One region of the Thermocoleostomius sinensis A174 genome, then DNA from elsewhere that is predicted to be linked to it. Evidence: riboswitches for the same ligand, from Rfam matches in the RefSeq annotation. Region 1 holds a riboswitch; each other region holds the start of a gene.
The links. Region 1 has a riboswitch for cyclic di-AMP ahead of OXH18_RS06345 (NfeD family protein). Riboswitches for the same ligand answer to the same signal wherever they lie in the genome.
Positions count from the first base shown of each region.

Region 2: another riboswitch for cyclic di-AMP. It lies ahead of ntrB (nitrate ABC transporter permease); the one in region 1 lies ahead of OXH18_RS06345 (NfeD family protein).
Region 3: another riboswitch for cyclic di-AMP. It lies ahead of OXH18_RS19635 (ArsB/NhaD family transporter); the one in region 1 lies ahead of OXH18_RS06345 (NfeD family protein).

Region 1 covers NZ_CP113797.1:1,454,391-1,461,784, reverse strand. Annotated here, with positions in the region: gene OXH18_RS06350 (tetratricopeptide repeat protein) at 1-693, shown strand, start outside; cyclic di-AMP (ydaO/yuaA leader) riboswitch at 930-1,137, shown strand; gene OXH18_RS06345 (NfeD family protein) at 1,301-1,594, shown strand; gene OXH18_RS06340 (hypothetical protein) at 1,812-2,537, opposite strand; gene OXH18_RS06335 (hypothetical protein) at 2,563-2,688, shown strand; gene OXH18_RS06330 (GNAT family N-acetyltransferase) at 2,832-3,350, shown strand; gene OXH18_RS06325 (DUF4332 domain-containing protein) at 3,354-3,806, opposite strand; gene OXH18_RS06320 (serine/threonine-protein kinase) at 3,931-5,997, opposite strand; gene OXH18_RS06315 (type I secretion C-terminal target domain-containing protein) at 6,568-7,394, shown strand, end outside.
Region 2 covers NZ_CP113797.1:4,747,234-4,754,627, forward strand. Annotated here, with positions in the region: gene OXH18_RS20455 (ABC transporter ATP-binding protein) at 1-331, opposite strand, end outside; gene OXH18_RS20460 (CmpA/NrtA family ABC transporter substrate-binding protein) at 396-1,868, opposite strand; gene ntrB (nitrate ABC transporter permease) at 1,999-2,853, opposite strand; cyclic di-AMP (ydaO/yuaA leader) riboswitch at 2,985-3,200, opposite strand; gene dnaG (DNA primase) at 3,307-5,301, opposite strand; gene tftA (hormogonium tapered terminus morphoprotein TftA) at 5,807-7,171, shown strand; gene OXH18_RS20480 (YbaB/EbfC family nucleoid-associated protein) at 7,261-7,394, opposite strand, start outside.
Region 3 covers NZ_CP113797.1:4,546,436-4,553,829, reverse strand. Annotated here, with positions in the region: gene OXH18_RS19650 (FHA domain-containing protein) at 114-2,231, shown strand; gene OXH18_RS19645 (hypothetical protein) at 2,416-2,865, shown strand; gene OXH18_RS19640 (cryptochrome/photolyase family protein) at 2,866-4,296, opposite strand; cyclic di-AMP (ydaO/yuaA leader) riboswitch at 4,438-4,612, shown strand; gene OXH18_RS19635 (ArsB/NhaD family transporter) at 4,861-6,198, shown strand; gene OXH18_RS19630 (lipoate--protein ligase family protein) at 6,255-7,010, opposite strand; gene ureC (urease subunit alpha) at 7,116-7,394, opposite strand, start outside.

The sequences.
Region 1 (7,394 bases):
TTACAACAAAGCGGCTTTCCCCTCGATCAAGTCAATCGATTCTTCCTAAACAGCATCCGCCAACCCTTTCAACGAGACACCTTGGCCGCGCTGGGCATTCCTTTAGAAAAAATCGTGGAAAGCGATCGCCAGCCGTTTATCCAAGCTAATTGTCTATTAGTTCCCTCCTTCGCAGGCCCGTTGGGTTGGCTAGAAGCGTGGGCCATGGACTGGTTAAGGCAACAATTTTTACCATTAGCTGAGGCAATTGCTGCCAACACTCAATTACCCGAACGGATCTACATTAGCCGCGCCCGCGCCAACCACCGACGAGTGTTAAACGAAGTAGCGATAATCGACCAACTAAAAGCCTATAACATTACTCCGATTCAGTTAGAAACCCGATCGTTTGCCGAGCAGGTCGCTCTGTTTGCTCAGGCTAAGCTGATTCTGGCTCCCCACGGAGGCGGGTTAACCAATCTCATTTTCTGTCGCCCTGAGACAATCGTGATTGAGTTCATCAACCCTGCCTACATCCGGCACTATTACTGGGTCATCAGCCATCAGCGATCGCTTCAACATTATCTGGTTAGTGGTCAACCCTTTGCAGGAGAACCATTGCGGCAACTCATGTACACCAATCCTCTACTTGAGGACATCTGGATTCACCCAGAGCAACTCGTCAATTTTTTGCGATCGTTGCGTATCAAATAAAACAAGATTCAAGCCGCTCTTCCATCAGCAATATTAAAACTCATCTTAAGACGTAAGCATTGACTTGCATTTTTGTTTAAGCTAATATTACGAACTCAAACTTTAGTTGGAGTGACAAGGCAACCGTAGCAAAATTGACAAAGCAAATTCAATGATCCAACAACGTTGACGAAATTTTGACGAGAGTGCTACCTTACAATCTTAAATCTGTTAGTCAGCCTAATTCAGATCCACCTTCATTCAAAATGACAAAGAGATGAATCTGAAACGGAGGAACCATTCCTTGGGGCGAATTTTGAAAAAGATAAAGCGATGAGAGATAGACAAAACTGAATTTAACCGTCGTCGCTCTGACCTTGAGATTTAATGCTTTAGCCTTTTCAAAAGGGGCACCTCTCAGCCCTAGCCCGTCAGCTAACTCCGTCGGCAGTGAGGGGAGACTGAAGAGTCAGCATTTTTACAGCTTGATCTCCTTCAGTGTCCTCAGGCCTCTTGAGTGACGCTTTTTTGCTTTTTCTAAGTGAATCTACGGCGTTACTTAGTGCATCTATTCCTCACTAACTGTTTTGCGATAGTCAAGTGAGTTTCACGACAAGGAGGAATTCCAATGGTTATGTCTTCGCTCAACAAATTCTTCAACTCCACGGTTTCAACCGCCCTTGAGGATGCTGAAAATGCCTCTTTAACAGCTATCTCTCGATTTCAATCCGTTGGAGAAGCGATCGTTGATGCTGTGATTCAACCATCCCAAAAAGGTCGCGTTCGCTTTCAAGGGTCATGGTGGTCGGCCCAATGCAATCGAGATGTCACCCTGTCGCCAGGTGAGGTGGTTCGAGTGATTGGTCGCAGTAACATTACGCTACTGGTAGAACCTCTCCGTCAAATGTCTGAAAGCGCTTAGCCGAACAACCAGGTAGGCTCAGGTTAAGTTGGCGATCGGTTCCTTTGCATTGGTCTAGCAATGAAACCCTGATCTAAATCCTACTCTATGAACGTCTTGGCGCTAAGGGGTGGGGAACCTCCCACTCCCGTCAGCCCATACGGGTCTTACCCAATCGCTTGTGGGTAGAAAATGAACCAATTAGGGTAAAGCAGGCTCAGCCGTACCGTTAGTTTAGTTATCGAAACCGACCGAGCAGGCGTTGTCGCACTCCTTCAGCAATCTTTTGCCCCAAGTATTCTGGAATGAGACTTTCGTTTGGCCCTAATAGGTAAAGAATCAGTCGTGTTCGCCCTCGCCAAACCAGAAGATTGGCATTGACAACAAGCAAATCTTCTTGCCAAATCGCATACATGACCTTGTAGAACAAGCCTGGTTGGTTGTCTGCCTCAATCAGTAGGGCTGGCAAATGAAACACTGGATCGACATAAAATTCGGTTTCTACTTGTTCGAGACCCGCATCGAGGTTAAATTCAACGGCTAGCATTTCTTCCACTTCAAATCGCCCTGCTAGGGCTTCACGAATGGCACGACAAACATTGTCAGCCGTTTTGTCGGGAAGGGCTTTGCCGCCGCGCGATACTACGAGCTTGATGAACACCAACATGGGGGGATCAATTTGCCCATACAGGCTAAGACTATGAATGGTGAGACCGTAAGCTGCCAACACACCAAAAATATCGCTTAGTAGAAACGAGTGATTGCGGTAGGCAAAATGCAAGGTGCTGCGGTTGCTTTCAGAACTGAGTTCAATTACAGCTTGTCGAGATTTGTAAAGCTGGTAGGCTAGCCGTAAATTTTGTAGTTGAATTTCACTGCTGACGAATTGCTCGTAGAACTGAGGAAACGCACGGTTGAAGCGTCTCAGTAGCTCTAGTGTGGATGATTTCAAACCCGAAGCCATAAGCGGGGCGAATTCCAAGTCGTGAATGGTAGAGCCGCATCACGATCAATCCTCGGACGGAACCCGATCGATCGGCGATTGCACAGTTGCCTATTTTCATCTTTCCCAAAAACAAAACGTAGCCGTGCTACAGACGGCGATCGATTTTTAGCAGCCGCAACGTTACGGCTGTTATCTGCTTGAAATCTTCGTCTTTTTGAGATCTATTTTGCCGAAGGTGCAGTGGAAGCAGAAGCACAGCGATATACTTACTATTACTGCTATATGACTCTGTACTAACTTGACCGCACTCGCATGGGTTTCTGGAAGAGCTTATTCAGCACCTCTGATACTACTACTGCACCCAAATCGATGGAGGCTGACGGGCTAGCGTCTCCTGGTATGGTAGTAGAAAATTCTCGCATTTTTTTTAGCACCGATCGAGACATCGACCTCTATGAGTTAGAGGAACTATGCGATGCGGTGGGTTGGTCACGTCGTCCGCTCCGCAAAGTAAAAAAAGCCATTCAACATAGTTTTTTGGTGGTTTCTATGTGGGAGCAACGAGGGGCCCAACGCCGCTTGATTGGGTTTTCCCGTGCTACGTCTGACCATGCCTTCAATGCCACCATCTGGGACGTGGTGGTTCATCCTGATTTTCAAGGCAAAGGATTAGGGAAAGCCCTGATGCGACACATGATCAAGAAACTACGTAGTGAAGACATCAGCAATATTACGCTATTTGCCGATCCGCATGTAGTCGATTTTTATCGAGGTTTGGGCTTCATGTCCGATCCAGAAGGCATCAAGGGGATGTTCTGGTATCCAGACTAGGCTTTAGCCTTGCAAAAGTAGCTGCCGAGCTTCATCGATCCAGGTAGACACTTGATCCAGGCTGGGGCAAAGGTCTTGACGCTGCATGGTTGCCACTTGTAGTTTGAGGATTTGTCGATGCAGGCGAGGTAAGGAAGTTTGAGCAAGTTGGGTGGGCGAGCTAATTCCAGCATGAAGCAACAGCCCACAGTAATCACACCCAACGCTGGGAATTTGCGCCAGGTTTGCCAAAGCAGACCATTTATTGACGTACTGGACATGAACTTGCAACCGAGCCGCCAAGTTTTGTCGCTGAGCCGGGGTTTGAGATTGCTGCAAGAGTTGCCCAGTGCTGTGAATGCCACAAGATTTTAGTCGTGCTTGCTCACGATCGCTGAGACCCGGCAACCGATCGATCGTCCAATTGGATCGAGAAGCGCAGCGAGTTGATTTAGCATTGCGATGCTTCGCTTTCATGAGTGTGAAAATACTCCAATCAACCATGACAAATTATCAAGACAAATTATTAAATACCTGATTAAACTGCGGCAGCATACATTTATTCCCAATTCCGACTCCCGGCTCCCCACTCCCCTTTAACTTAAAGCGGTCCATCTAACTCAACACGTAGAAAGAAAGTTGTGGGTTGATTAGCTATCACATCGATCGAATAGTCGCCACCGCTCAAAAACTGGCCTTGCCACCCGCGCACTCTGCTGCCATTCTGTGCAAATCGACCATCAGGTGATCGAACATCCAACACCACATCTCCTTGTAACACCTGCACCAATAAATCCTGTCCAGGAGCAACGTTTACCAAATAGCGACGAACCACCGATTCGCTCGCCTCACCTGGAAAATCGAGAGGGGAGCCGATCGGTACGTCGAGGACCTGCGTATCAACGACGGGGTCGGGACTAGGGTCGGGCGTTGGACTGGGGTCGGGGCTAGGGTCAGGACTAGGGTCGGGCGTTGGACTGGGGTCGGGACTAGGAACAGGACTGGGGTCGGGCGTTGGACTGGGGTCGGGGCTGGGGTCGGGACTAGGAACAGGAGACGGAGTTGGCTCAGACGGTTCTAGGGCGACATTAAAGCGATAATAGCTTTCTGGCACATTTCGACGCGGCCGCACTTGAATGGTATAGTCTCCTGCACTGAGTGTTCCTCGCCAATTCGATCGAAATTGCGACGCTTGCTCATTGACCGGGTTGCCATCGGCAGCCAATACCCCCAAGATCACTTCTCCCTGTTCCACTGCAATGCTGAGTTGCTGCCCATCCTCGGCTGTGAAGGTGTAGTTGTGGAGTTGATTGGCTCTCGCAATTCCTTCTACGGGCACAATCGCTCCCGTTGGTTGGAGGGCTTCTAGCTGCACATTAACTATACTGGGTTCTCCCGCTGCTGGAGGGTCAGGCGTAGGAGGGAGGGTGGGATTTTCGATCGGGGCAGGGGTGGGACTGGCGATCGGGGTAGGTTGCGTGCTGTTGAGAATGGCGCTGACAATTGCCCAAGCGGCAATTCCTGATACAGTGGCCAACCCAATGGTGGTTAATATCAGGGCTACTGGATTCTCCCAAAATGATCCGTCATGGGTAGGTGGAGCGGTCGCGGCCGATCGCCGTTCTACTGGGAGGGGTTGCCCGACAGGACGGGGCATTGCCTCTGGGCGTTGCCCAATAGCCACCGTGGGCACACGGGAGTCAGTTTTCCTGGGTTTGATCGCTCGATGACCAGAGGCGGGGGAAGGCGGGGGAGGCGCCGCTGAGGGGGAGGCCAAAGGATTGGGAGACGCGATCGGGAGGGTGCGAGTGGTGGATGAAGGCGGCGGACTGATCAAGGCTTGTAGTGCGGTGATTACCTCCTCTGCCGATTGATAACGATCGGTCGGACGATAACTTAACATCCGCATTAACACTTGCGCCAAGCCAGGACTGAGCGTAGCCCACCGCTGCCATTGCCAGGTCAAGGTTTGATCGTCATATAATTCTTGGGGTTCACGACCAGTTCGTAAAACCAACGCCGTTACCGCCAGCGCATAGAGATCGCTATTGGGGTAAGCACGTCCAGTCTGCATCTGCTCACTAGGAGCATAACCCATTTTCCCCACCGTGGTTGCTTGAGTTTGGGTATCCGGTGCGTGCAGACGAGTCGCAATTTCCTTAACCACACCAAAATCAATTAAAACAGGCAAATTATCCTGCTCACGCAACATAATATTGTCAGGAGCAATGTCTCGATGAATAATACCTTTGCTGTGAATGTGCGCCAGTACGGGTAATAACTGCTGAATCAGCCACAGCACTTCGGCTTCCGAGAAGGTTTTGCCCTGAGATTTATAGTCTAAGAGCAGAGCGCGGTAGGTTTTGCCTTCTACATAGTCTTGGACAAGGTACAGACGTTGATCCTCTTCAAACGTGGCTCGAAATTGAGGAATTTGGGGATGCTGAATTTGGTAGAGCGTTGCCCCCTCTCGCTGAAATAACTCCTTAGATTTATTGAGTGCATAGTCGCTTTCTCCGAGTGGGCTAAACTCCTTCAGCGCACAGCGTTCGTTGAAGCGTCCCAGATCCTCTGCCAAGTACGTTCGACCAAAACCACCCTGCCCTAGCACCTTCAGCAAACGGTAGCGATTTTGTAACACAGTTCCAATTGGAATCGATGGTTGCATGGCAGTTTAGTCAACCCTCACAGTACGGAAACAAATAACGCGGAAATGATAAGCAGCTAGAGACAATTCAGAGATCATCTCTCATCGCAGATTACTGAAGATAACAACACTCCAGAAGCACCCGTAATCCGGAAGCCATGGCTTCGGAACCAATATAGTAGCTACACTGGCGATCGACCCACAACCAAGCATCATATCAACGGGTTTTAATCTTCCCCATTTTGCCTAAATTTACGTTGAAACGACGACACTCATTGCAGCCAATTAGAGTTCAACAAGGCTAGGTGGAGGCGCTAAGATGCTTTCACTAACCCACTTGTCCCTTGTCTCCCTCAACACGAAGGAGTTTATCTAGCTTCCCCCCCTCCATTTAGGGGCTGAGGGGCGAAACGGATTGAACTCCGTCAGTCCTGGTCTTTTCTCATTCGTTGTCTGCGGCATTACATTCACCTCACCGCCGGCGGCTCCTCTCCTTGCCAAGGGGAGGTTGGGAGGGGTCGATAGACTGTGCAATCGGATAGAGCATTGGTCTTAACAGACGAAAATGAATAGTTAATAGAGAACCGTGACGTGGTAAACTTTGCGAGTCTTGTTGCTGGCGTTGTGGTTGGCGACTCGTTTAACCTAGATGAACTAATGACAGCGAATCGATCTACTTCTAATTCCACTTCCGACTTTCTGTTACCTGAAGCGGACAACTCCCTGCGCTCTACTCTTGTATCCCCGGCTACAACGTCTGAGACAACTGGTAATCTCTCTGAGGTGACGGTTGCTGCCACATTATCGGCATCTGAGGTTGTTCTCGCCAATGTCCCGGGGGTGGAACGAACAGGAACCAACCGCAATGACAGACTGCGCGGCACAGAGGGGGATGACATTTTGCGGGGCAGGGGAGGAAACGATCGCTTATTTGGTAGAGGCGGAAATGATACGTTGATTGGTGGCCCCGGACGCGATCGCGTGGAAGGAGAAGCAGGCGACGATCGCTTAGAGGGAAATAGCGGTCGCGACAGCCTGTTTGGCGGCACTGGGCAAGATTTTCTGGAGGGAAACAATGGTGACGATCGCCTCAATGGAGGGCGCTCGGCTGACACGCTGGTTGGCGGTTCGGGGGACGATACTTTAATTGGTGGCAATGGACGCGATGTCATCATTGGCGGTGGTGGCAATGACACGCTGACCGGAGGCGCAGGGCGCGATCGGTTTGTTTATCGATCAGTACGCGATCGGGGGCGCAGTAAAGACAGCCTGTTTGACGAACGGGGCGATGAAATTACAGACTTTGTTACTGACGAAGACGTGCTGGATCTAAGACAAATTTTTGCAGACAGTCGCTACTCTGAATCCGATCGGCTCGACAAGTATGTCGTGATTGTCAATGACGATAATGAGCGAAC
Region 2 (7,394 bases), 2.5 Mb from region 1:
GGGCATACTGCTGAAATACCATCATGCGCTCAGATCCTGGTTTATAAATTTCGCGTCCCTCTAGACGCACAGAGCCAGAGGTTGCCTTTTCTAGGCCGCCAATAATTTTCAGTAAGGTTGACTTCCCGCAACCTGAATGCCCAATCACTGAAATATATTCATCCGGACCGATCGTCAAATCAATACCATCCAAAACAACTGAGTGCCCACCATCTGGTCGCTTAAACGCTTTGACAAGATTTTCAACTACCAAAAATTCAACCGTCGCCGTCGCCGATTGAGTAGGATAGGGGCTTTCGTTAGCCGCATAGAAAAACGTTGGTTTAACCATAGTCAACTCCGTTGCTAAAGGATGAGAGGATGAGGGATGACAGGGGAAAGCAAAAGGAAAAAATTTAAGATGACATGAATAGGCGCGTAGGGGCGTTGGCTCGAATGTTGAAGCTATTGAGGTAACGCACTGGATCGCTGGGGTCAAAGGCATTGCGATCGATGAAAGCTTCCGCAGGTTCTACTTTGTAGTCGTCGGCTGGACAGGCAATTCCCATTTCTGTAGCAATTTCGCGATAGAGATCAGTGCGCCAAGCGCGGCGTGCTTTTTCCTCAGCGTCTTTAGGAAACTCTGAAATTTGCCCCCAGCGAGTCGCCTGCGTCATCAGCCATAGCGATTGCGACTGCCAAAGGAAAGTGGAATGATCGCCCGGTATGGTAGCAATGTCCGAGGGCATGTTGAAAAATATCGTAGTATCGTTGGATTGACGTACCCGTGGCTTGTCGTCAAAGCCACCATAGTTATAGTTGCCAATTAGGGCCGGGCCAGTGAATTTGGTAACGCAGTCGGGCAATGAGCCAATGTTGTCAGGGGTAATTGGGGTGGGTGTTTGGCAGGTTCTGGGTTTGGCTCCGGTGAACGATCGTGCTGTGATGATTTTGGCCACCTCTTCGCGGTTGGCCGGGTCGCTGCAATATTGACAAGCTTCGATCAGAGCTTTGACTAGCGATCGATAGGTTTTAGGATTTTGGTCAATAAAATCTTCCATCACCGCCAAAACGCGATCGGGGTGTCCGCGCCAAATCTCCTTGCCTTGAGCAAAGGTAAAGCCGATCCCTTCGTTGCCCGTGATGGCGCGTGTGTTCCAAGGTTCCGCCACCATATACGCTTGCATATTGCCGATGCGCATATTGCTGACCATTTGCGGTGGCGGAAAGATGATGATGCGAAAGGCTTCGATCGGATCAACCCCTACGGCTGCCGCTAGATAACGCACAAAATACTCGTAGATGGCGGAACTAAGCACCACTGCCCATACCCGGCGCTCTGGCGGCAGTCCTTCAAAGTAGCGGCGAAAATCTTGCCCAAACTGCTCAATGTCGCCATTGTATTCGTACAGCGGGCGGACTCCCGCTTCCCACATAGCCCGGTTCATGGTCATGGCGTTGCCATGGCGGTGAATGGTCATGGCAGCAGACATTGGCGCATGGCGTGCCCCCTCGGCTCCAATTCGGGCGTTGGTCACGGCTCCAGATACCACAGGAGAGGCATCGAGGCGACCAAAAATCACACCATCGCGGGACGTAGCCCAACTAGCCTCACGGCTCAGCCTGACATTCAAGCCATACTTGCGAAAAAAGCCTTTCTCGTAGGCAATGGCAAACGGAGCACAATCATTCACAGGAACGAAGCCGACAGTCAAATTCGGTTTTTCCAAAGTGCTGGGATCTATAACGGGTTCGATCGCCAAAGCAGCTTGTGACACGAGTGAATTCTGGGTTTGCCGTCCACCCGTGACGCCGCACGCTGCCAGCGCAGAGGCCGCTGTAAATCCACCTAACCCATAGAGGAGCGATCGTCGATTGATGAAACTCATGGATACCTCTTGTAGCGTTGTTGTGATGCATGAGTAACTGTTTGATGGCGTGAAGGACGCATCAGTCTAGTTATGAAATATTGAAAACTTAGTCAAATTCCTATGCTTTGAACCGCCATAGTGCAGGACATCAAGCTTGTCTGACCTTGGCCGATCGATGCGTCACCAGTTCTTGCAGCTTGCCGATGAGAAAATCCAGAACCAACCCCGTGCCCCCAATCACCAAAATGGCTAGGAAGACAGAATTCAAGTTCAAGCGACTCCACTCGTCCCAGACGAAAAATCCAATACCAATTCCCCCCGTCAACATTTCCACCGCTACAATCACCAGCCAGGCAATCCCCAAACTGATACGCAGTCCGGTGAAGATATAGGGCAGACTGGCTGGCAAGATAATCTTGGTGATTTGTCGCCACCGGGGCATTTCCAACACTCGCGCTACGTCTAAGTAGTCTTTAGAAACACTGGAGACCCCCAATGCGGTATTGATAATTGTGGGCCACAGCGACGTAATGAAAATGACGAAAATCGCAGACGGGTTTGCCAAGTTAAAAATTGCCAACGCGACTGGCAACCAAGCCACAGGCGATACAGGTCTAAAAATTTGAATAATTGGGTTAATGGCGAGCATCGCTTTCCTAGACATACCAATGAGTAGCCCGATCGGAATAGCCACCAGTGACCCCAACAGAAACCCCAAAAACACCCGCCGCAAACTTGCCAGCAGCAACCAACCAATCCCTAAATCCCCCGGCCCACGGCGGTAAAAGGGGTGCAAAATAAAATCTAAATTTGCCGTCAGCGCTTCCCACGGAGTCGGCAGCAAGTTTGAAAACCATGTGGCAATCCACCAGATGAGAAGTACACCAGCCACTCCCAGTAGCGGAAACAGCACCGCATCTCTAACTAAAGCCGGTTTGAGCGATCGACGCCAAACAGCATGTGTCATCAGGACGATCGCCTGAATATTGAATTGCAGCAGCATCAAGCCCTCCTATGGGTTGAAGTGGTTACGCACAGAGCAACACCCCCTGGCAGAACCAGGTGCAAAAAGCGTCACTCTACCAGATCAGAGGACACTGAAGGCCATCAAGCTATAAAAATGCTGTGATATCTTCAGTCTCCTCTCAATGCCGACGGAGTTAGCTGACGGGCTAGGACTGAGAGGTGTCCTTCTGAAGAAGGTTAAAGTATCAAGCCTGAAGGTTAAAGCAGTAAGAGTTAAACTCAATCTTGCATATCCTTCACCTTTAGCCTTCTCAAGATTCGCCCCAAAAAGAGTGGTTCCTCCGCTCCGGATAGTCTGTTCATTACATCTAGCTTTGATGACTAGGACTAGTGCCGGATTAGGCTGACAAGTTGATTTCTATACACTTTAAACGCTGTAAAACAAGGTTGTCAATCATTCTTATGGCAGACTCATCAGAGAATACTAATGCTATTCATTAGAAGATCTTAATGTAGCATAATACTCTCCGGCCCACGGCAGTTGGGCAATATCTTCTAAAGTAGTCTGGCGCTGTTGTTGATCTAGTTCAGCAATCCGTTGATTTTCAGCATAGATTTGTTGTTGATAGTACAGAGACAGTTCCGCGTTTTCACGGCAATCGGTCTGTTTCCAAAGGTCGAGAAAATGTCGCCGCCGTTTTTCGCACATGACCCGTTCGATACTGGCGATCGAGGCTCGAATCACCAATGGGGCCCGCACAATGTCGCGTCTAGTTTTTTCATCGAGTTGAAATAATTCATAGACGAATGCAGCCTTATCGGGAAACTCGGCACAGTGATCTTGCAGTTGAGAAATTAAATCGAGGGGTTGGGGGCTAGGGGTTGGGGATTGGGAATTTAGAGCCACTTCTAGTCTCTGATTGCCAATCCTTGACTCCTCAAGGTACAAGATCTGCTGCCACAAAAAGCGGTGGTGGCTTAAGCTAAAGTCTAGATCACGCTCCTCTAGGGATTCGCGAATTAACAATCGCGTCTCAGGCAGGTGTAAATAGAGCCGCAGCAGTTGCGCTTCTGATTCCTCTAACAGCGATCGATCGCCAGGTCGCTGCCATTTTTGCGATCGGCCATGCCATCGCTGTCCGCGTACCTGAGTGCGCAAGTCAGATTCAAGCTGCACAGTTAACCGAGCATTGCCCTGACTTAGCAATTCGGCACAGGTGTGAATATAGTGGGTACGCAGAGTGGCGTTCGGTAATTGTCCTAATAGTTGCACAATCTCCTGCGTTGCCTGTTGAAACTGATCGGCTTGGCTGAGGTCTGCCTTAAACAAGGTCTGTTGAATTTGCCAATCTAGCCATAGGGGTGCTTGCTCAATCAGAGCTTGATATTCGTCGGGCGTGTGGATTTTGAGGAACTCGTCGGGGTCTTTACCATCCGGAATATTCAGTACGCGTAGTTGCACTTCACCTTTATAAGCAAGATCGGCTACTTCACCAATCGCCCGTTCCGCCGCTTTTGTACCGGCTGCATCAGCATCAAAGTTCAGCACCACCTGTTTCGATTCGGTGTAGCGCAACAGTTGCCGAACCTGCGCCAAACTGAGAGCGGTTCCCAACGAGGCCACTGCATTAGTAATTCCAGCTGTATGCAGTGCAATGACATCGAAATATCCCTCTACCACGATTGCCTGATCTTGCTTAGCGATCGTCGTTCGGGCCTTATCAAGGGCAAACAGGGTTTTGCCCTTATCAAACAATTCAGTTTCGGGCGAGTTGAGATACTTGGGCTGTTCATCTCCTAGGGCACGACCACCAAACCCAATTACCCGCCCCTGCAAATCGTGAATTGGAATCATCAAGCGATGGCGAAACCGATCGTAGTAGCCCCGTTCCCCCTGACGCGGAATAATCAGCCCGGCTTGCTCTACTAATTCGACGGGGTAGCGCTTTTGTTCTACCAAATAGCCATACAGCGTTTGCCAGCCACTCGGAGCATAGCCTAGTTGGAACTGTTGGATGGTTGCGTCAGTCAAATGGCGATCGTTGCGCAAATACAGTAGGGCTTGTTCCCCTTGCGATTGGTGCAGCGCATGTTCATAGAAGCGAGCCGTCAGTGCCAGCACTTCGTAAAGCTGTTCGCGTAGCGAAATTTGCCGCTGCAATTCTTGTCGCTGTTGCGGTTCCAGGGTCTTGACTGGCACTTGATAGCGTTTAGCCAGATCGAGGACAACATCGGCAAACGATCGTTTGTTCAGTTCCATTAAGAATTTAATACCATTCCCCCCTGCCCCACAGCTAAAGCAGTAGTAAAACTGTTTGCTGGGGCTGACGCTAAAGCTAGGGGATTTGTCATCATGAAATGGACACAGCCCTACAAAGTCTTTGCCCTGTTTACGCAACACGATGTGTTCTGAAATTAAATCCACAATATCGACGCGCTGTTTGACGAGATCGATCGTGTCTGGATGAAGGCGAGGAATGTCCATTGAGCACCAAATCTAACCAGTAGCTTGTTCCTTGAAATGACTCTGTGCAAATATCTGCCAGCCATCAATAAAGGGCAATGAGTTACGCCAAGTCAGATGAGGCTTTCATTTGCCTTGCTTTGACCCACTGCCCCCCTAGTTATGAAGGTCATCAGTAGCGCGATTTTAGCGTAGATTTTTGAAGATCACCGCTATATGTAGCGTAATTTATAAAAGTAAGCTACTCTAAGGCGTCAAGTTAGTTATGAACTTGAACATCTGTTACTTGAAGAAGCTAATAGTTCAAATGTATCACTACCACAAGAAATTGTAAACTTTTGTCGTTAGACGGACAGCCCGATCGACAGGCGGTAAGTAGAGCTATTGCCTTTTGTTTTCTGACCGTATTTCTAACCGTAATCGGGCTTATCTCGAAACAACAGGGTGGAGTAAGCCTTTAAACCCATCGAGGAGTGGGCAAAAAGACGATCGAAACATACATACGAGAAATGACGGAGATCGGGGAATGGGACGAATTTTTGTGTCAGCCGGGTACAGCAGCAATCGGGATGATGATTTAAGCTTTGATACTCATACTGGATTGGAAGCGCAAGAAGTGCTTTCGGTGCGGGATGTCGTGCTGCAACAGTTGCGATCGCACCAGTATGAAGGGGTGGCGGTTCCGCCAGAGTTTACCCTGCCACAGATGATTGATTGGGTTAACCGTCGGGCCCATCCGGGGGATATCTTATTGGAGTTACGAGCCAATGCTAACGATGTTACTCAATCAGGTACAACGGCCTTTTATATTGCCTGTAACTATGAGCGCAAGACCCAAGCTGAACAATTGCTGCAAGCTTATTTGCGACGAGTTCCACAATTACTGAACCGAGGAGCAAAGTCCGATCTGCAATCGCCCCTCGGACAGCTTGCGGTTTGTCGTCATATCAACGTGCCATCCCTACAACTCACGATCGGGTCTCTTTTAGATGCAAACGATCGTCGTCTTCTGCAAACTCAGCGACAAAATGTAGCACTGGGCATTGCCGAAGGGCTAGCGATTTGGAGTCGCGCAGTTTCTGCATCCCTTTCAAGCACGACTCCTTCAGGCACAACCGAACCGCCTCAGACTACCCAAGTCACAATCTTGGTGAATGGCGCCACACATGACGAGCGAGGAGTATTAGTGAATGGAAATGTATACGTACCCATTGATTTAGTGGATCAACTAGATATTGATCTGCCGCTGGACGCAACCATTCGCCGCATTAATCATTATGGGGTTGTGCTGGTGCGGGCGATCGACTTACGGGAATTGAATTTATCCGTGTCTGTTTACGAGCAGGATCATACTCCAATCGTTGCGCTGCGATCGTCCTTACCAATTGCGATTAACCAGATGGAGCAAATCATGGGTCAGGGCCACACTTCTGAAATCCAACTAATGATGTTTTTGAAAAGCCAAGGAACCGACGGATTTAGTCGCTTTCCCGAACTGCCTAAGCTTTACCGCGAAGAAGCCGCGATCGAAGGGGTAAATTACGACATTGCCTTTGCGCAAATGTGCATTGAAACCAACTTCTTGGGGTTTGGGGGGACTGTAAAACCCGAGCACAATAACTTTGCCAGATTGGGCGACAACCACAATGGCGGTGAAGCCATTTTTGCCAGTTCTCGTATCGGCGTTCGGGCCCACATTCAACACCTCAAGGCCTACGCCAGTAGCGCCCCCCTCGTGCAGGCGATCGTCGATCCGCGTTTTGGCTGTGTCCGTCGAGGCATTGCCCCCCATCTCAGCCAACTAAGTGGGCGCTGGTCTGCGGATCTGAACTATCACCACAAAATCCTAGCGATGCTCAGACGGCTGTACGAGTCGGCAGGTTTTCTTTAATGAGAAGCAAAGGGGCATATCCTACTTGAACTCAGTTGCCCCTTTATAGTCTGGTCTATCTTTGTAATCTTTCAGCCGTTGGTCTTTTCTTAAAACCCTGGTAAGTTCAAGCCACCAGTTAGCTCTTCCATCTTTTCGCGCATGGTTGCAGTCGATTTGATGTAAGCATCCTTCATTGCAGCCGTGACTAAATCTGAAAGCATTTCTGCACCCTCGTTCATCG
Region 3 (7,394 bases), 2.7 Mb from region 1:
GTATCCCTAGGTTTCAATCGGGTTTACTGATTGCATCCACTAACAGCCAATAGAACCAGCATTGATTAGTTTTTTCTGGTTCATTCGTACTTGATAACAGGAGATTTGGGTTTATGCAACTGCAACTGACTTGGGATGATCCAGTTACCGAAGAACCCCAGCAGCGAGTTTCTCCGTTGCCGATCGCCTTTGGGCGTGAATTGGCACAACTGCCGCGCATTCTCGATGATCAACCCGTGCATCACATCGTTTTGTTAGATACAAATCATGAGATTTCGCGATATCACGCATTGATCTTTGAAGTAGCGGGTCAAGCCATTTTGGAAGATCGCAGCACCAACGGGACGGTTCTCAATAATGAACGAATTGTGGGAGAACGACGCCCCTTACACCCGGGAGATACGATTCGGATTGGCACGTATCACATCACAGTCCAAATGCTGGAAGCCGAAGACCCCAATGCAACCCGGTTGAGTTCCTCATCGACGATCGTTTTCAGTCCTCAAACAGACATTGTTTCAGCCGATGAACTCGAAGATGCAATACGCTCAACGGGTGCGCCCGCAGAACCACCAGTTAGCGCCAACCTCAGTTCCTCGACGTTAATTTTTGATCCAGAAACCGATCAACTGGAGTCCCAGCCCGTTCGCCCCACCCGTCCCCCTGGTATTACACGCCGCCCATTTCCGCCAGCGGATGTGTTTGCAGCAGAGCATGTGTCGATCAATGCCCTTCATGCAACAGGCTATCCAGTCGAAGAAATTGATTATGCGGCGATCGGTGGCGGCATGGGTTCATTTGTTTGGGTAGATATGATTCGCATTTGCGGAGTGCGATCTGATCAAATTCGAGTCTTAACGTTGCGTCCCGAAAAGCCCTATGCTCGCTATGAAGCGCTGCTGCGCAATTGCCAAATTCCTCGCTATAAGCGCATTCGATCGGGTTCGGATTCCTGTCCTGATAACGTCTGGGGTTGGCCAGGCTATGCGCTGCGGGAGGCATGGCGAGAAGTGTTTTCAGCACGGTTTCCGTCGGCTCTTTCCCATCTGTGGCAAGTATTTGCTGAACCAGCGTTTGCCGATACCTATACGCCGATCGCCGACAATGTTTTTACCTCGATGGATCGCGAAGCCGAGCGAATTGGCTGGGATCGAGTCGTGCAATATGGCAGCGTTCGCAGCATTCGCAAAACCGAAGATGGACGCTATGTGATTGCCTATTCTGCGACCAAACCGCCCATTGCCGGCTCACCTCAATTGCTATCGTCTGATTACCGATTTTTGATTGCCAAGTACATTCATCTTTCTACGGGGTATCCTGCTATTAAACTCTTGAATGATTTACAAGAATATCGGCAGCGAACGGGAGATGTAAAAACCGTAGTACATGGTTATGAACCCCATGATCATGTATACGAACATCTAGAGAAATTTGGTGGAACTGTGGTTGTACGCGGTTTTGGTATTGTTGGTTCACAGGTAATGGATCGGCTTTATAAGGCGCGTAAAGAGAATCCGCGTATTTCGGTCATTCATCTCAGCCGCACGCCAAAATCTGGTAATCGGTTTGGCTTTGCCAAGCGGTTTGTGGAAAATCACTGGGAATTTCAACCCTTTAACTGGCCCAAAGGAACCTGGGGCGGAGACATGCGGGCTAAGCTGGAATCAGCCGATCCATTGCGGCGACGAGAGTTACTGGAAGCTTGGGGTGGCACGACCACCGCTAGCCGAGGAAATTGGCGCAAAACCGTCAAAGAAGGCTTAAAAGAAGGGTGGTACACCATCAAGTTTGGTCAGGTTGACAAAGTAGACCAAAACGAGAAAGGGCAACCTGTTACCTATATTAAGAGTCGCGGCTATGAAGGGGTCGAACGCATCGAAGCTGATTTTGTGATTGACTGTACCGGGTTGGTGTCAGACCCACGCGAGAATCCCCTACTGCGCGATCTCATCGATCACTACAACCTAGACCTGAATCCACAGATGCGCTTGCACGTTGAGAATGATTTTGAAATCAAGAAAATGCGCAACAATCGTGGACGCATGTATGCAGCAGGAGTGATCACATTGGGCGGGCCGTATGCTCCTGTCGATACCTTCTTGGGATTGCAATATGCTGCCCATCGATCGGCCGAGTCCCTCGCTGCTGCCAGAGCACCTAAAATTCGCTACTTAGAAGGCATTGGTTCTCTGTGGCAGTGGTGTAAATGGGCGTTGAATGTATCGCCATAGAGGGGTTAGTAATTGGTAATTGATAATTAATAATTGCTGATTGTTGATTGTTGATCGATCGATTCAAGAAGTAGCATCGTCTGCTCTCACTTCCGTTTTTATTATTAATTCTCGTTCCATTACCCATCATTGCTTACCCATTACCGACTTCCCGTTAAAACCTATTCACCAAAACCTTACACCTATGACCCCTACACTGTTTGGCCGTTGGCAAACTCGCATCTTTCTTCTAGCTACAATTGGACTGATTACAACTTGGAAATTTGCATCAGGATTATTGGGTACAGAACCTGGCACATCCTACTATTGGGTGCTGTTTTATGTGGCTCTGTTCGGGCTGCTTTGGGACATTCTCTATAACTTCTTGCAGAAGTTTATGTGGGATCACGACTGGCCAGGGGCATTTCAGTTGCTAGCGGGCATTGCTGAGGGCGTGTTGCTGGCAATTTTGGTCCGATTGAACGTGCTACCATTCATTGATGGCAGCCACTTTAACCTAGGAACCTTTGTTCTACACTATGGTGCTGTATGGATCTCTACTTATTTGGCTTCTTGGGTAATTATGCGGTTACTGTTTCCTCGCTGGCGGTTTCGCGGCGGTGAATGGATTGGTAAATGGCGCAGGGTTTACTGATTACTTGGTTTTTTGTTGTTGATACAGGTCTTTGAAGCGGTTCTGTTGTTGTTTGTGATCAACAATCGGCACAGGATAGTTGCAGCGATCGCGTTCCTCCTGAGAAATTTTCCCAGTCACCAATTGTTCTGTATCCAGACTCCGCAATTCCGGAACCCATTCGCGAATATATTCACCTTCTGGATCAAACTTTTGGGCCTGACTAGCAGGATTAAAAATTCGCAGAGGTTTTGGGTCCATGCCACTAGAAGCGCTCCATTGCCAACCACCGTTGTTAGCGGATAAATCCCAATCAATTAGCCGTTGTGCAAAATACTTTTCACCTAAACGGTAATCAGTGATCAAATCTTTGGTGAGAAAACTGGCAACAATCATCCGACAGCGGTTGTGCATCCAGCCAATCTGATTCATCTGACGCATGGCAGCATCAACGATCGGATACCCAGTTTGACCGTCACACCACGCTTGAAAGTGTTCTGGGTTGTTGATAAAGGGAAAATCCTTCATTGGATCGCGGTACGCCCCCTCCGCCAGTTCTGGGAAGCAGTACATAGCATGTTGATAAAATTCGCGCCAACATAATTCTTGTTGCCAGGTATGAATGTTATCGCGAGCTTCATCACTACGACACTCGGACAGGGCCATTTCTGTTGCTGCCCATACACTGCGGATGCCAATCGTACCAAATTTGAGCGCCGCGCTCAGTTGTGACGTACCACGCACCGACGGAAAGTTCCGCCGTTCTCGATATTCGTCGATGGATTGGTCACAAAATTCTTCTAGGCGATCGTGAGCCGCTTGTGTTCCAGGTAAGAGGGGCAACTCATTATCCCACCCAAACCCCAAGTCCTTCGCCGAAGGTAATGGAATGCAGCCTGTCTGTTTGGCTTGGTCTTGTTCAGCCTCCGTCAAACCCTCGGCACTCTCTAAATTGGGTGCAGGAGCCGATTTCCCCCGACTGCGCCAATTGCGCCAAAAGGGAGTGAATACCGTATAAGGTGCACCCGTCCCCGTTAATATTTCTCTAGGAGCGTGAAGTAATTGATCCCAAAAGGCTTGCACTTCAATGCCTGCCTGTTTCAGAGCATCTGCCACCGTGCGATCGCGGTCTCTGGCATAGGGTTCTACATCCTTGTTCCAAAAAACCGCTTGTGCTTGTAACGTCTGTGCCAACGCTGGAATTTGTTGGGCTGGCGATCCTTGCAACACCAAAAGCTGGCTGCCTACCTGAGCATAGTTTTCTGCAAGCGCTTGGAGGCTGCCCATCATATAAGTCACTCGAACCGCTGCCACATCATCCCCTTTTAAGATGCCAGGATCGAGGCAAAACACGCCCACTACCCTAGTGCTGTGTTGTCTAGCCGCGGCTAGCCCTACATTGTCACAGATGCGCAAATCGCGACGGTGCCAAAACAAAATTAGATCAGCCATGCCATTTTTCGCTCAACGTCCGTTCATTCGGCCTACTCGCTGCCATTGTAGAAGATTGCCGACCACGAGAGCGGGTGATAGGATGGATCAAACCAAATACTGTATTGTCAGCCTAATTCAGCAGGAACTAACTGAGAGCCATCCATGAACCTGCTGAAGCGGAGGAACCAACATTCGGGGCAAATCTTTTAAAGGATGAAGGACAAAGGATAAATCAAATCTTTTAGCCTTGAGCCTTAGTACTTTAACCTTTCCAAGAAGGACACCTCTCAGTCCTCGCCCGTCAGCTAACTCCGTAGGCATCGAGAGGGACTGAAGAGACAGCATTTTCACAATCAAATGCGGTGCGCTCGTCAGCTTCCCAACCAAAGGATATGAGCGAAAGGACAACACGGGTCTTGCGGCCTGTACAACGCACAGGATGACTTGATCGCTCTGATTGCTCTATCCAATTCAACGCTGTGGTGCGGTTGTATCTTGACTCCGCCGATGCAATCGCTTTCATGCCGAGGGGTGTTGTTCTGTCGATTGTTTGTACTGCTCAAACCATTGTGGAGAAAGACTGTGGAAAATTGGCAAGCGATTGTGGCAACAGCCACCTTTATTGGAGTGATTGGTTTGGTGATGACCGAATGGGTTCACCTGATGATTGCCGCCTTTCTGGGTGCGTTGTTGCTAGTGTTTGCCAACGTGATTACTCTAGGAGAGGCGATTGGCTATATCAGCAGTAGTTATGCTACCTTGGCACTATTTTTTGGAGTCATGGTGCTGGTACGCTCGTTTGAACCTACTAAAATTTTTGATTATTTGGGAACCCAAATGGTGATGCTGGCTAAGGGCAGCGGTAAACGCCTGCTGTTAGCGATCGTAGCTATTACAACTCCGATTTGCGCCGTTTTACCCAATGCCACCACAGTAATGTTATTGGCTCCACTGTTGCCGCCCATTGCTCAAGAAATTGGCGTAGATTTTGTGCCATTGCTAATTTTGATGGTGTTTGTGGCGAATAGCGCTGGACTTTTGACATTGGTGGGCGATCCAGCCACCTTCATTGTAGGGGATGCCGTAAATGTCACCTTTCTCGATTACCTGGGGCGTCTAAGCCTAGGCGGGGTTGTAGCGATCGTGACGATCGTGTTGTTGCTGCCAGCCTTATTTTCCCCTATTTGGAACACACAACTTGCTGATCTAGAGCATTTGCCGCGTCCCAAAATTAATCATCCAGGGGTGTTGGCAGCCGGTGGCGTGCTGATGTTTTTTGTGCTTTTGTTCTTTGCTATTGGTGAGACACTGCCAGTTCCTCTTTCCCCGGCCGCTGTCGCGTTGATGGGAGCCGGCATTGCGCTGCTGTTGGCCCATCACAGCAAAATCGATACGGTCAACAATATTTTGCGCGATGTAGACTGGAGTACGTTGATCTTCTTCATGAGTGTGTTTGTGTTAATTGGAGCACTCGGTAAAACAGGTGTGATTAGCAGCTTGTCTGGTCTATTGACGATCGTGTTGGGTCAAAATATTGCCTTAGGCTCGATCGCGCTGCTGTTTTTTGTCGGGTTATTGTCTAGCGTTATTCCCAATATTCCGCTGGTGGTGGCAATGGTTCCATTACTGAAAGAATACATTGTCAATGTGGGCCTAGCTGGTAACGAAATTCTGCAAGCTGACTATCAAGGAGCTTTTCCACCCGAGGTAATGCCGCTGTTCTATGCCATGATGTTTGGGGCAACTCTGGGCGGTAACGGCACATTAGTTGGGGCATCGTCTAATATTGTAGCGGCAGGAATTTCTGAATTGCACGGTCGGCGCATCCCCTTCAAAACCTTCTTACACTATGGGATTCCCGTTATGATCATGCAACTGATGGCCGCCGCAATCTACGTGTTGGCACGTTTTTTGGTATAAAGTACGGCAAATCTTCTCAATCGCTCCCTTCATTCTACTGTTACGCAAATCGATAGTTAGATCGAAGCAGATGCTTGCTTGACACAATCACTCGAGCATATCCTCTCCCATTCGGTTTCTGATAGCGGTCGAGCTTCAAGCCGAATGTCAAAGCAGGTACAAGCCGCATCTAGTAGCGCTTGGATCACCTGGTGATGCAGATTTTGCTTCAAGTGATTGGGCAGAGCGATCGGCTGTATCTCTACGCCAAACACCTGACGAAACAGAGTCGGATCGGGCATAAGCTGCATGGAGCCATGCTGCAAAATGACGGTATCTCGTCGTAGTTGGGCACTGCCAATTAACTTAATCCCGTCTGTTGTCACCAAATCCGCGCTGGTGGCTGTGTCAAAGCAATTGGGGTTGTGAATATAGCCGCGCCCCGCCTCTCCGTAATGCAGGTCTATGCCAATCGCTCGCCAGCCCTGAATCAAAAATTGGCAAATCTGCCGATAGGCTTGCAGGCGCGTCCCCGGAATGCCAGACGTGATCACAGCATAGGTAAGCTCGCCTTGATGCAACACTGCCCGTCCGCCACTGGGCCGCCGCACCAACTCGATCGGCTGTCCTTGCCAGCTTAGGTTTCGCCAAGCATCAGGATAGCGCCGCTGATGATGACCTAAAGAAAGGGCGATCGGCTTCCAGGTGTAAAACCGCAGAGTAGGCGGATGGTTGCCTTGGCGATGTTGTTCCAACAACCATACATCCACAGCCATTTGCACAGCACCAGAAGCCGCGATCGGGGGAATGTAGCGCCAGATTGAATAATTCATGAGAGTACCTCCATAAATCCCTCAACGTTGGAGGACTTCGAGAGCTTCGGTTCCTAGGGTTAGGGAGGTAGTTTGAGGCATAGTCGAAACATTGTGAAGCCTCTCCTAAAACAAGAAATACCGCTGTGCCATTGGCAACACCGTTGCCGGTTCACAAGTCAACAGTTCGCCATCTGCCCGCACCTCATAGGTTTCAGGATTCACCTCAATTTGTGGCAGCAAATCATTTAGTTTCATGTCTTTTTTGGTAATTTTGCGAATTCCCCCCACCGCCACTACTTTTTTTTGCAACTTCAGCTTGTCAGCAATCCCTGCTTTTAGAGCCGATTTTGAAACAAAGGTGAGCGAGGTGCTGTGCATGGCTCCGCTGTAGCTGCCGAACAT